3 regions of the Pseudomonas urmiensis genome follow, and region 3 is predicted to be linked to each of the others. Evidence: riboswitches for the same ligand, from Rfam matches in the RefSeq annotation. Region 3 holds a riboswitch; each other region holds the start of a gene.
What was found. A riboswitch is a leader RNA that binds a small molecule or an ion and turns the genes downstream of it on or off. The one in region 3 is predicted to bind cobalamin.
Positions count from the first base shown of each region.

Region 1: linked by a shared signal. The riboswitch ahead of HU737_RS10410 (CbtB domain-containing protein) and the one ahead of HU737_RS08185 (TonB-dependent receptor) in region 3 are both predicted to bind cobalamin.
Region 2: linked by a shared signal. The riboswitch ahead of cobO (cob(I)yrinic acid a,c-diamide adenosyltransferase) and the one ahead of HU737_RS08185 (TonB-dependent receptor) in region 3 are both predicted to bind cobalamin.

Region 1 covers NZ_JABWRE020000001.1:2,358,960-2,362,227, forward strand. The annotation lists gene cobW (cobalamin biosynthesis protein CobW) at 1-405, opposite strand, end outside; cobalamin riboswitch at 506-705, opposite strand; cobalamin riboswitch at 882-1,106, shown strand; gene HU737_RS10410 (CbtB domain-containing protein) at 1,206-1,391, shown strand; gene HU737_RS10415 (CbtA family protein) at 1,402-2,091, shown strand; gene HU737_RS10420 (cobalamin biosynthesis protein) at 2,109-2,501, shown strand; gene cobM (precorrin-4 C(11)-methyltransferase) at 2,532-3,268, shown strand, end outside.
Region 2 covers NZ_JABWRE020000001.1:3,547,604-3,550,871, reverse strand. The annotation lists gene HU737_RS16015 (dicarboxylate/amino acid:cation symporter) at 1-1,035, shown strand, start outside; gene HU737_RS16010 (hypothetical protein) at 1,076-1,654, opposite strand; cobalamin riboswitch at 1,807-2,013, shown strand; gene cobO (cob(I)yrinic acid a,c-diamide adenosyltransferase) at 2,136-2,747, shown strand; gene HU737_RS16000 (cobyrinic acid a,c-diamide synthase CobB) at 2,744-3,268, shown strand, end outside.
Region 3 covers NZ_JABWRE020000001.1:1,851,483-1,854,750, forward strand. The annotation lists gene HU737_RS08185 (TonB-dependent receptor) at 1-1,533, opposite strand, end outside; cobalamin riboswitch at 1,647-1,851, opposite strand; gene HU737_RS08190 (outer membrane beta-barrel protein) at 2,013-2,759, shown strand; gene HU737_RS08195 (GNAT family N-acetyltransferase) at 2,848-3,268, opposite strand, start outside.

The sequences.
Region 1 (3,268 bases), 510 kb from region 3:
CGTGATCACCGCGTCGACCGTGCAGGCGTTGCGGATTTCTGGCCACTGGAAGGCTTGCACCAATGGCTTGGGCAGGGCCAGACCGCTGGTTTCGATGAGAATGTGGTCAAGGTCGCCACGGCGCGCCACCAGCTCGCGCATCACCGGGAAGAACTCCTCCTGCACAGTGCAGCACAGGCAGCCGTTGGCCAGCTCGTAGACGCGGCCGCTGGCTTCTTCTTCGGTGCAGCCAATGCTGCATTGCTTGAGAATCTCGCCGTCGATGCCCAGCTCGCCGAATTCGTTGACGATAACGGCAATGCGCCGGCCTTGGGCGTTGTCGAGCATGTGCCGCAGCAAGGTAGTCTTGCCCGAGCCGAGGAAGCCGGTGACGATGGTGACGGGAAGCTTGGCCAGTGTTTTCATGTCTCGATGCCCTTGGCAGGATGGCGCGGGCATGCAGGACGAAAGCCTCAGGCCGATTGGCCAGGCTCGTTCGCCACCGGATCACCCCGCCCGGATTAAAAGTCGAAATCGCTACGAGGCAGGTCTCCTGGCTCGCACCGCTCCGGCGCCAGGCCGGTTGGATGACGCCTTCCCGCGCCGGGGCGCAGTGGCTGTGTCGATCCTGTTCAGTGCTTACAGTTGCGGGGGCAGCCGCGGCTTGTACCGCGTTCCCGTCTTAGCTGCGCCTACAGGCGCAGAACCTCGAAGCGGCAAGGCTACGCATCACGGCTATAAGCTGCAAGTAGATACGCACCTAGATCCCGTGGGAGCGGGCTTGCCCCGCGATGAGGCCAGAACAAACGACATCCAGTCGTCCTTCAATACACCAAAAAACAGCCGACTTTGCCAGCCATCGCATCGCTTACAGCTTGTAGCCTGAAGCTCAGGTGTGGTTTGCTAACGCCTTGCGTTCAGGTGCCCCCACGGGGGTGAAACGGGAAACCGGTGCGTCGTAGGCTCTTCATCCATGCCCACGACAAGGCCGGTGCTGCCCCCGCAACGGTAAGCGAGGAAGCGTCTTGACCACTGTGCCGAGTTGTCTGGCATGGGAAGGTGACGCCTCTGCTGGAGCCCTGCTCCACCTCGCAAGCCCGGAGACCGGCCTGCCTACGTAGCAATGAACACCCCGCGGTGGGCGGGCGCTGTCGCATGTCCCTGGACGAATCACGTCCGGGGCTGCCGCGCTTGCCCGTTGCCTATAACAAGCAGAGGAAAGCGTCATGCCCATCACCAGCGCCAAGCACAGTATCGCCACCCCCATCAGCCTCAGCCAGCGCGTGATCATCGCCGCCGGCGCCAGCCTGCTCGGCCTGTGCCTGATCTACTTTGCCGGTTTCTCGCACATCGAAGCGGTGCACAACGCTGCCCACGACACCCGCCACAGCGCCGCCTTTCCTTGCCACTGAGTAGCCTCGCATGATCAAGCGCATTGCCCGTACCGCCGGCTTCAGCGGCCTGCTTGCAGCCCTGTTGCTGACCCTGCTGCAAAGCGTGTGGGTCAGCCCGCTGATTCTTCAAGCGGAAACCTTCGAAACCGCAGCACCTGCCGAGCAGCATGAGCATGCCGGCGAAGCGCACGCACCTCATGAACATAGCGCCGAAGCCTGGGCGCCTGAGGATGGCTGGCAGCGCGTGCTGTCGACCACGGGCGGCAACCTGGTGGTCGCGGTCGGATTCGCGCTGATTCTGGCCGCGCTGTATAGCCTGCGCGAACCCAATCGGGTGAGCACCGGCGCATTGTGGGGCCTGGCCGGTTTCGCGGTGTTCTGCCTGGCGCCGACCCTGGGCCTGCCACCTGAGTTGCCGGGCACCGCTGCGGCCGATCTTGGCCAGCGCCAGGCCTGGTGGATTGGCACTGCCGCCGCCACTGCCACGGGCCTGGCGCTGATCGTGTTCGCCCAGCACTGGCTGCTCAAACTGGTGGGTGTGCTGCTGTTGGTGGTGCCACACGTGATCGGCGCGCCGCAGCCAGAGGTTCATCAAAGCCTCGCCCCTGAGGCGCTGGAAACCCAGTTCAAGATCGCCTCCTGGCTGACCAACGCAGCGTTCTGGGTGGCCCTGGGCCTGCTCAGCGCCTGGTTGTTCCGCCGCTCCCGCCAGGCCTGATGCCTAGCGCCACTGCCCTGCCGGTGCTGTATGCCGGCTTTGGCTGTCGCCAGGGCTGCTCGCGGCAGAACCTTGAAACCCTGCTGCGCCTAGGCCTGGCACAGCTGCAACTGCCGCTGAGTGCAGTGCAGGGCATCGCCAGCATCGAGCTGAAAGCCGACGAGGCTGGCCTGGCTGACTTGGCCAGGCAACTCGCGCTGCCTTTGCGGGTGTTCACCCCCGTGCAGCTGCAACGCTTCGAAGCGCAACTGTCCCATCGTTCCGCTGCAGCCTTCACCCACAGCGGCTGCTGGGGCGTTGCCGAAAGTAGCGCCCTGGCCCTGGCTGCCCAGGCCCATGGCGCTGCGCGACTGGTACTTGCCCGGCAGATTCTCGGCGGCGCTACCCTCGCCTTCGCCAGTGGCCGATAATCGCGCCTATTTCATCTGCAAGGATTTTCCATGACGGTCTACTTCATCGGCGCCGGCCCCGGCGACCCGGAACTGATCACGGTCAAAGGCCAGCGCCTGATCCGCCAGTGCCCGGTGATCATCTACGCCGGCTCCTTGGTACCGGCCGCCGTGCTCGAAGGCCACCGCGCCGCAACACTGATCAACAGCGCCGAGCTGCACTTGGAGCAGATCATCAGCGCCATCCGTACAGCCCATGCCAAAGGCCAGGATGTGGCCCGCGTGCACAGCGGCGATCCAAGTCTGTATGGGGCCATTGGCGAGCAGATCCGCTGCCTGCGCGAGCTGGGCATCGACTACCAGATCATCCCGGGCGTCACCGCCACCGCCGCCAGCGCCGCCCTGCTTGGCTGCGAACTGACCTTGCCCGGGGTCGCCCAGACCGTGATCCTCACCCGCTACGGCGACCGCTCACCGATGCCCGCTGGCGAGCAACTGGCGGACCTGGCCCGGCACGGCAGCACCTTGGCCATTCACCTGGGCGTCAAGCACTTGCCACGGATCGTCGCCGAGCTGCTGCCGCACTATGGCCCCGACTGCCCGATTGCCGTGATTCATCGGGCCTCCTGGCCAGATCAGGACTGGGTCCAGGGCACGTTGCAGGACATCGTCGAACGCGCCTCGGCCAAGGACTTCCGGCGCACCGCGCTGATCCTGGTTGGCCATGTGCTGGGCGATGCCCCCTTCAGCGACTCGGCCCTGTACCGGGCCGGCCATGCCCACCTGTA
Region 2 (3,268 bases), 1.7 Mb from region 3:
GTGGTAGTACAGGTGTTCCAGCCGGGCGCAGGCATGAACATCGACCCGGCGAGCCTGGATAGCGGTAGCATCGCCAGCTACACCGCCGCTGCCAAGCACAGCTCGTTCCTCGACTTTGTTCTGGGGATCATCCCCGACACCGTGGTCGATGCCTTTGCCAAGGGCAATATCCTGCAGATCCTGTTGTTCTCCATTCTGCTTGGGGTGGCCCTGGCCAAGGCCGGTCCGAAGGCGCAGCTGTTCGTCGACAACCTCGACAGCTTGATGCGCGGCATGTTCGTGGTGGTCAACATGGTCATGCGCCTGGCCCCGATCGGGGCATTCGGCGCGATTGCCTTCACCATCGGCAAGTACGGTTTCGAGTCGCTGTTCTCGCTGGGCAAGCTGATGGCCTGCGTGTACCTGACCTGCTTTGCCTTCGTGGTGGTGATCCTCGGGCCGATCTGCCGCTGGGCTGGCTTCAGCTTGTGGAAGTTCCTGCGCTTCATCAAAGAGGAGCTGTTCACCGTGCTCGGCACCAGCTCGTCTGAATCGGTACTGCCGCAGATGATCGCCAAGATGGAAAAGGCCGGAGTGTCCAAGCCGGTGGCAGGGATGATCATTCCCTCGGGGCTGACCTTCAACCCCGACGGCCAGGCGATCTACTACACCATCGCGGCGATTTTCATTGCCCAGGCGACCAACACGCCGCTGAGCTTCAGCGATCAGCTGATCGTGCTGGCGGTGTTGATGTTTACCTCCAAGGGCTCGGCTGGGGTGACGGGGTCGGGGTTCATTATCCTCGCAGCGACCCTGGCTTCGCTGGGCACGATCCCGGTGGCTGGGATGGTCTTGCTGTTGGGCGTGGACCGGTTCATGTCCGAGGCGCGGGCGATTACCAATACCATTGGCAACGGGGTCGGGACGCTGGCGATTGCCAAGTGGGTAGGTGCGCTGGATAAGGACAAGTTGCGCGAGGCGATGGAGGGGGAGGTGTCGGTGAAGCAGCAGGAGTCTGCTGCTGGCACCGTTCTTTTGCCTGAGCGATCGGTGTAAGGGGGGCCGCTGCCAGGGGCTGCAATGCAGCCCCGATTCTTCAACCCTGCTTCACAATCAACGCCACCCCCGGAAAATACTGCCCCAGCTCGTTATGCAACTTGCGATAGGCATACGGGAAATACCACGCCAGCACACACGCCGTGTGCTTTTGCAGATCATCCACCAGGTCCTGCAGCTCCTCGGGGCTGGCATGCTGTCCTGCCTTCCACGGGCTGATGAACAGCGCGCCGGCCTTGAGCTGACTGGGGTAGGCAATGGGCTTGGCCAGCGCCGTCGCCTCCTGCAGCGCCGCGTTCAAATCCAGCCGGGCAATCCGCGGCCAACGCTGGCTGGCACGCAAATGAATCGACTCCTCAGCATTGCTGATGGACAGATCACAGCGCCCCTCACGCTCGCCCTCATCACGCTGCTTCTTGCTCTGGTACTGCTCCAGCGCCACCAGTTCAGCCTGCCAGGCCGCCGCAGCCAGCATGCCGACGTTGGCCGCCGCGCCATGCCAGTAAGGCGCCTCATTGTCGCCCTGGACCTGATTGAAGCGGTCGATGCAGTCGACCCAGCGCTCCAGTGCCGGGCGCAGGAACTCCAGGCGCGGGTTGTTGATGATCAGACCTTGCATGCTGCGCTCTCCTTATCGTTATTGGTCGCGTTCAGCTGAGGTTAATGGCTATGTGATATCACTGCTGGCAGTCTGGCACAAGCTGCCGGATCGGCCATTGATCCAGGCCAAATCGGCCTTGTTTCATTGACGCTCCCGGTGCAACCCTCTAACCTTCGCGGCGTGTTTCAGGTGCCCTGCAGGCTGCGGTCTGGCGGGGTGAAACTGGGAAGCCGGTGGTATTCCGGCGCTGCCCCCGCAACGGTAGGTGAGTCAAGGTCGCGCATGGCCACTGGGTTGAATGACCCGGGAAGGCGCGCGGCGCAGAAGCCCGCGCTTCGCTCACGAGCCCGGAGACCGGCCTGTTACTGCCAATGGCATCACGGAGGGTGATGCGCGGTTGCCTGTGGCGTGGGTCACGGCGCCTGCGTGTTCTCCGTTTGCCTGCCTATCGATCTGTCGCCGCGCCCTTGCGTGCGTCGCCAGCCAGCGGAGAACCCTGATGAGCGAAACCCCCGAACGTGACGAACGCCACCTGGCGCGCATGCAGCGCAAGAAGGCGATCATCGACGAGCGTATCGCCAATTCCCCCAACGAATGTGGCCTGTTGCTGGTGCTGACCGGCAATGGCAAGGGCAAGAGCAGCTCGGCCTTCGGCATGCTGGCCCGGGCCTTGGGCCATGGCATGCAATGCGGCGTGGTGCAGTTCATCAAGGGCCGTAACAGCACCGGCGAGGAGCTGTTCTTCCGCCGCTTCCCCGAGCACGTGCGCTACCACGTGATGGGCGAGGGCTTTACCTGGGAAACCCAGGACCGCCAGCGCGATATCGCCGCCGCCGAAGCCGCCTGGGCGGTCTCGCGCCAATTGCTGCAAGACCCATCGATTCAATTCGTCGTGCTCGACGAGCTGAATATCGCCCTCAAGCACGGCTACCTCGACCTCGATCAGGTACTGACCGACATCCAGGCCCGTCCGCCCATGCAGCACGTCATCGTCACCGGGCGTGCGGCCAAGCCGGAGATGATCGAGCTGGCTGACACCGTCACTGAGATGAGCATGCTCAAGCACGCCTTCCAGGCCGGCATCCGGGCGCAGAAGGGCGTGGAACTATGAGCCAAACCCGGCATTGTCCGGCGGTGCTGATCGCGGCACCGGCTTCCGGCCAGGGCAAGACCACGGTCACCGCTGCCCTGGCACGCCTGCACCGTAACCTTGGGCGTAAGGTCCGGGTGTTCAAGTGCGGGCCTGACTTTCTCGACCCGATGATTCTCGAACGCGCCAGTGGTGCCCCGGTGTACCAGCTGGACCTGTGGATGATCGGCGCCGAGGAAAGTCGCCGCCTGCTCTGGGAAGCTGCGGCCGATGCTGATCTGATCCTGATCGAAGGCGTCATGGGGCTGTTCGACGGTACCCCATCGAGCGCCGACCTGGCGCGCCATTTCGGTGTGCCGGTGCTGGCCGTGATCGACGGCACGGCCATGGCCCAGACCTTTGGTGCGCTGGCGCTGGGGCTGGCGCGTTACCAGGCGGACTTGCCGTTTGCCGGGGTGCTGGCCAACCGAGTCGGCAGCCTGCGGCACGCCCAGTTGCTCGAAGGCAGCCTTACTGAAGGCCTGCGCTGGTATGGCGGGCTG
Region 3 (3,268 bases):
GGTCAGGTCGTAGTCCATCTGCGTCGGGCTGAGGCTGACCAGGTTGTTCACGCCGTCCTCGCTGGTGGAGTACTGGCCATACAGCGACAGGTCGTCGGTGACGGCGAACACCAAGCCTGCGCGCCAGTTGCCGCCATTGAGGCTGCGGTCGCTGCGGCTGCCATCGAGCAGGTTGTCGCGGTCGATGTGGTTCTGGTCGCGGCGAATCCCGGTGACCAACGACAGGCGCTCGGTCAGTTGGGTGCGGTTCTCGGCGAACAGGGCGAAGGTGTGGGTGGTGCTTCGGGTGCGCGGGCGCAGCGCGCTTTGGCTGTCGAACCAGCCGGGCGCTGGGTCCCACGGGTCGATGTAGTCGCCGCCGATGTCGTTGTAGGGGGCGTTGTTGGTGAGCTTGAAGCGGATCTTGTTGTACTCGGCGCCGACCACGGTCTTGCTGGCCAGGCCGAACAGCGAGTGGTCGAAGGTGAAGCTTTGGCGATCGCCGATCTGCTCCTGGTTGTGCTTGATCTCAAGAAAACCATTGCGCAGCAGCTGGCCTTGGGCTGCGTCCCAGTTGTAGTTCTCGGCATTGCGCCAGTGTCGACGGCTCTTGATGTAGTACAGCTGGTTGCTGGCGCTGACGTTGTCGCTGAGGGTCCACTCGGTGTTCAGGCGGGTCCACTCATCGTGGTAGCGCAGCACGTCGTTGCGCACGTTGTAGTTTTTCTTGCGCAGGCTGTCGCGGTAATGACCGTCGATCAATGGCGTGCCGAAGTAGTTCATCGGCTCGGCATCGCCGCGCTCGTGGGCGAGGGTGAAGCTCAAATCGTCCGTGGCATCGAAGCGCAGCGCGGCGCTCAGGGCCAGGTTGCGCGAGTCGCCGCGGTCGACGTAACCGTTGCCCTGTTGTTTGTTCAGGGTCATCCGGTAGCTCAAGCGCTCGCTGAGGCTGCCGCCGCTGTCCAGGCCAAGCTGGGAGCGGTCCCAGGAGCCATAGCCCAGGCGCAGGTGATTGCGGATCTCGCCTGCGAAGGGTTTTTTCGGCATCACGTTGACCACCGCACCGGTGGCGCCTTCACCGTAGAGCACCGAGGCAGGGCCACGAATCACGTCGATACGCTCGACCATCCACGGATCGACCGGGAAGGTCTGGGTGCCTGCGCCGGTATACAGCCGGGCACCGTCGAACAGGGTCATTACCGAGCCGTGGCCGGTAAAGCCGCGTGCCGAGAGCGCGGTGCCGCCATCGCCTGGGTTGCCGATGAAGGTGATGCCGGGCGAACGGCTGACGGCGTCTTGCACGGTGAGGTTGCTGCGTTGCTGGATCTGTTCGGCGCTGATGCTGCTGGTGCTGGCCGGGGTTTCCAGGGCGCTCAGGCCCAGGCGTGAGCCTGCTTGGGTCGGCGTGGCCAGGTCGACGCGCGGTTCGTCGCGCACGTCGGTGATCGCTGTCGAAGGCAGGGCCAGCACTGCGCGTTGAGGTTCATCGGCCAGGGCCGGAAGGGAAACGGCCAGGCAGGCCGCCAGGGTGTGAAGCTTGCTTGTACGGGACATGTCGTTCCACTGCTGCAGGAAGAAATGGTTCCCGGTGGAAACAACGCAAAGACGAGCACGCACGGGCGCAGGCGCGCACGCGCAAACCGGCCTGCGCCCGCCCACCGCGGGTTTGCCAACTGAAGCTTCAGGCCGGTCTCCGGGCTTGCGAGGATCAAGAAACCTTCACCTTCCCATGCATGCGCACAGTGGTCTGTCGAAGATTTCGCTCGCTTACCGTTGCGGGGGCAGCGCCGGACTTGTCGTGAACACGACGCACCGGCTTCCCGTTTCACCCTGCGCACGGCGGCGCAGGACACCTGAAACTGGCGCGCATCTGACCACCGAATGCAGGGGGCGTCAACGCAGCGCAGTAGGAAATTTCTGTGATGGGACGCAGGTTTATGAGTTTTTACTGATTTTTTTTCGAACTTTTCACATTCAGCGTGCCTCGAAGCGAGCGATTCCCATCAACATTCACGTCATGGAGACTTCCGCGAATGTCCACCCGTAATCTGCTGCGTCACTCTTGCCTGCTTGCCCTGTTGGGCGCTCCCCTGGCGGCCTCTGCCGCGCCAAGCACCGATCCACTGTTCACCTTCGGTGTGCTGGGTAGCTACGACAAGTTCAAGTATGAGGGCGGCTCGCAGTCCGAGACCGATCACCTGGGCCAGGGCGGTGTATTCGCCAACTTCGGCAACAAGATGACCGCTGAATCCGGCTTGATCTATCAGGTTGGCGCCGAGGCCAAATATGGCAAGAAGAACGACAACAAGCTCAAGGAAGCCCAGATCGACCTCGACCTGGGTTGGCGCGCCGCGCTGGATGCGCGCAACTTCGTCGACATCACCGTCGGCGGTGGCTATGACTGGTCGCGCTTTGAGCCTGAGCTCAACGACCTGGACACCGAGCTGACCTACAAGTCGCCGTTCGCCAAGGCTGCGCTGGGCTACAACCATCAGTTCGATGCCGCGACCCTGCGCGTTGAAGTGGGCGCACGGCACACGATCGATGGCCGCGCCAAGCTCAAGGTGGATGATTTTGGCAGCGACACCGTCGACATGAAGGACCGCACCAATCCGTATGCCGAGGTCAGCCTGCTGATGAACCAGCAAGGCGGCATGCCGATCTATGCCGGGGTTTACTACACCCGCACCGAGTACAAGCTCGATGAGGATTCGCCGGTAGCCGATAACACCAAGCTCAAGCGCGATGAGTTTGGTGTCAAGGTAGGTCTGGCGTTCTGAGTTAGGCGTCAGGTAGCTGTTGCCTGCACCGGCCCCTTCGCGGGCTTGCCCGCGAAGAGGCCGGTACAGACAGCGCAAAATGCTGCTGTTAGCGTCCGCGCCGCCGGGACACCCGCGCCTCGATATTCTTGCGCCCGATCAACAGCGCAGGCTTCTCCACCACCGGCTCGTCGGCCAGCCATTTGTACATCACCAAACAATCCACCAACCCCAGCCGGGCATGCCGATAGGCCTTGGGCAGGCGCCCGACCGTTTCGAACCCCAGCGTGTGCCAGAGCGCCACGGCCACCTCGTTAGTGGCCACCACCGAGTTGAACTGCAGGGCGAGAAAACCTTCTTGGCGCGCCAACTTCTGCGAGTGCTCGCACATCAGCTTGGCCACCCCGCGCCCGCGTGCTGCCGGGCAGACCATGTAGCCGCAATTGCCCACGTGCGCGCCGGGGCCAGCGGCGTTGGCCTTGAGAAAGTACGACCCGAGCAACTCACCGTCCTGTTCTGCCACCAACGTG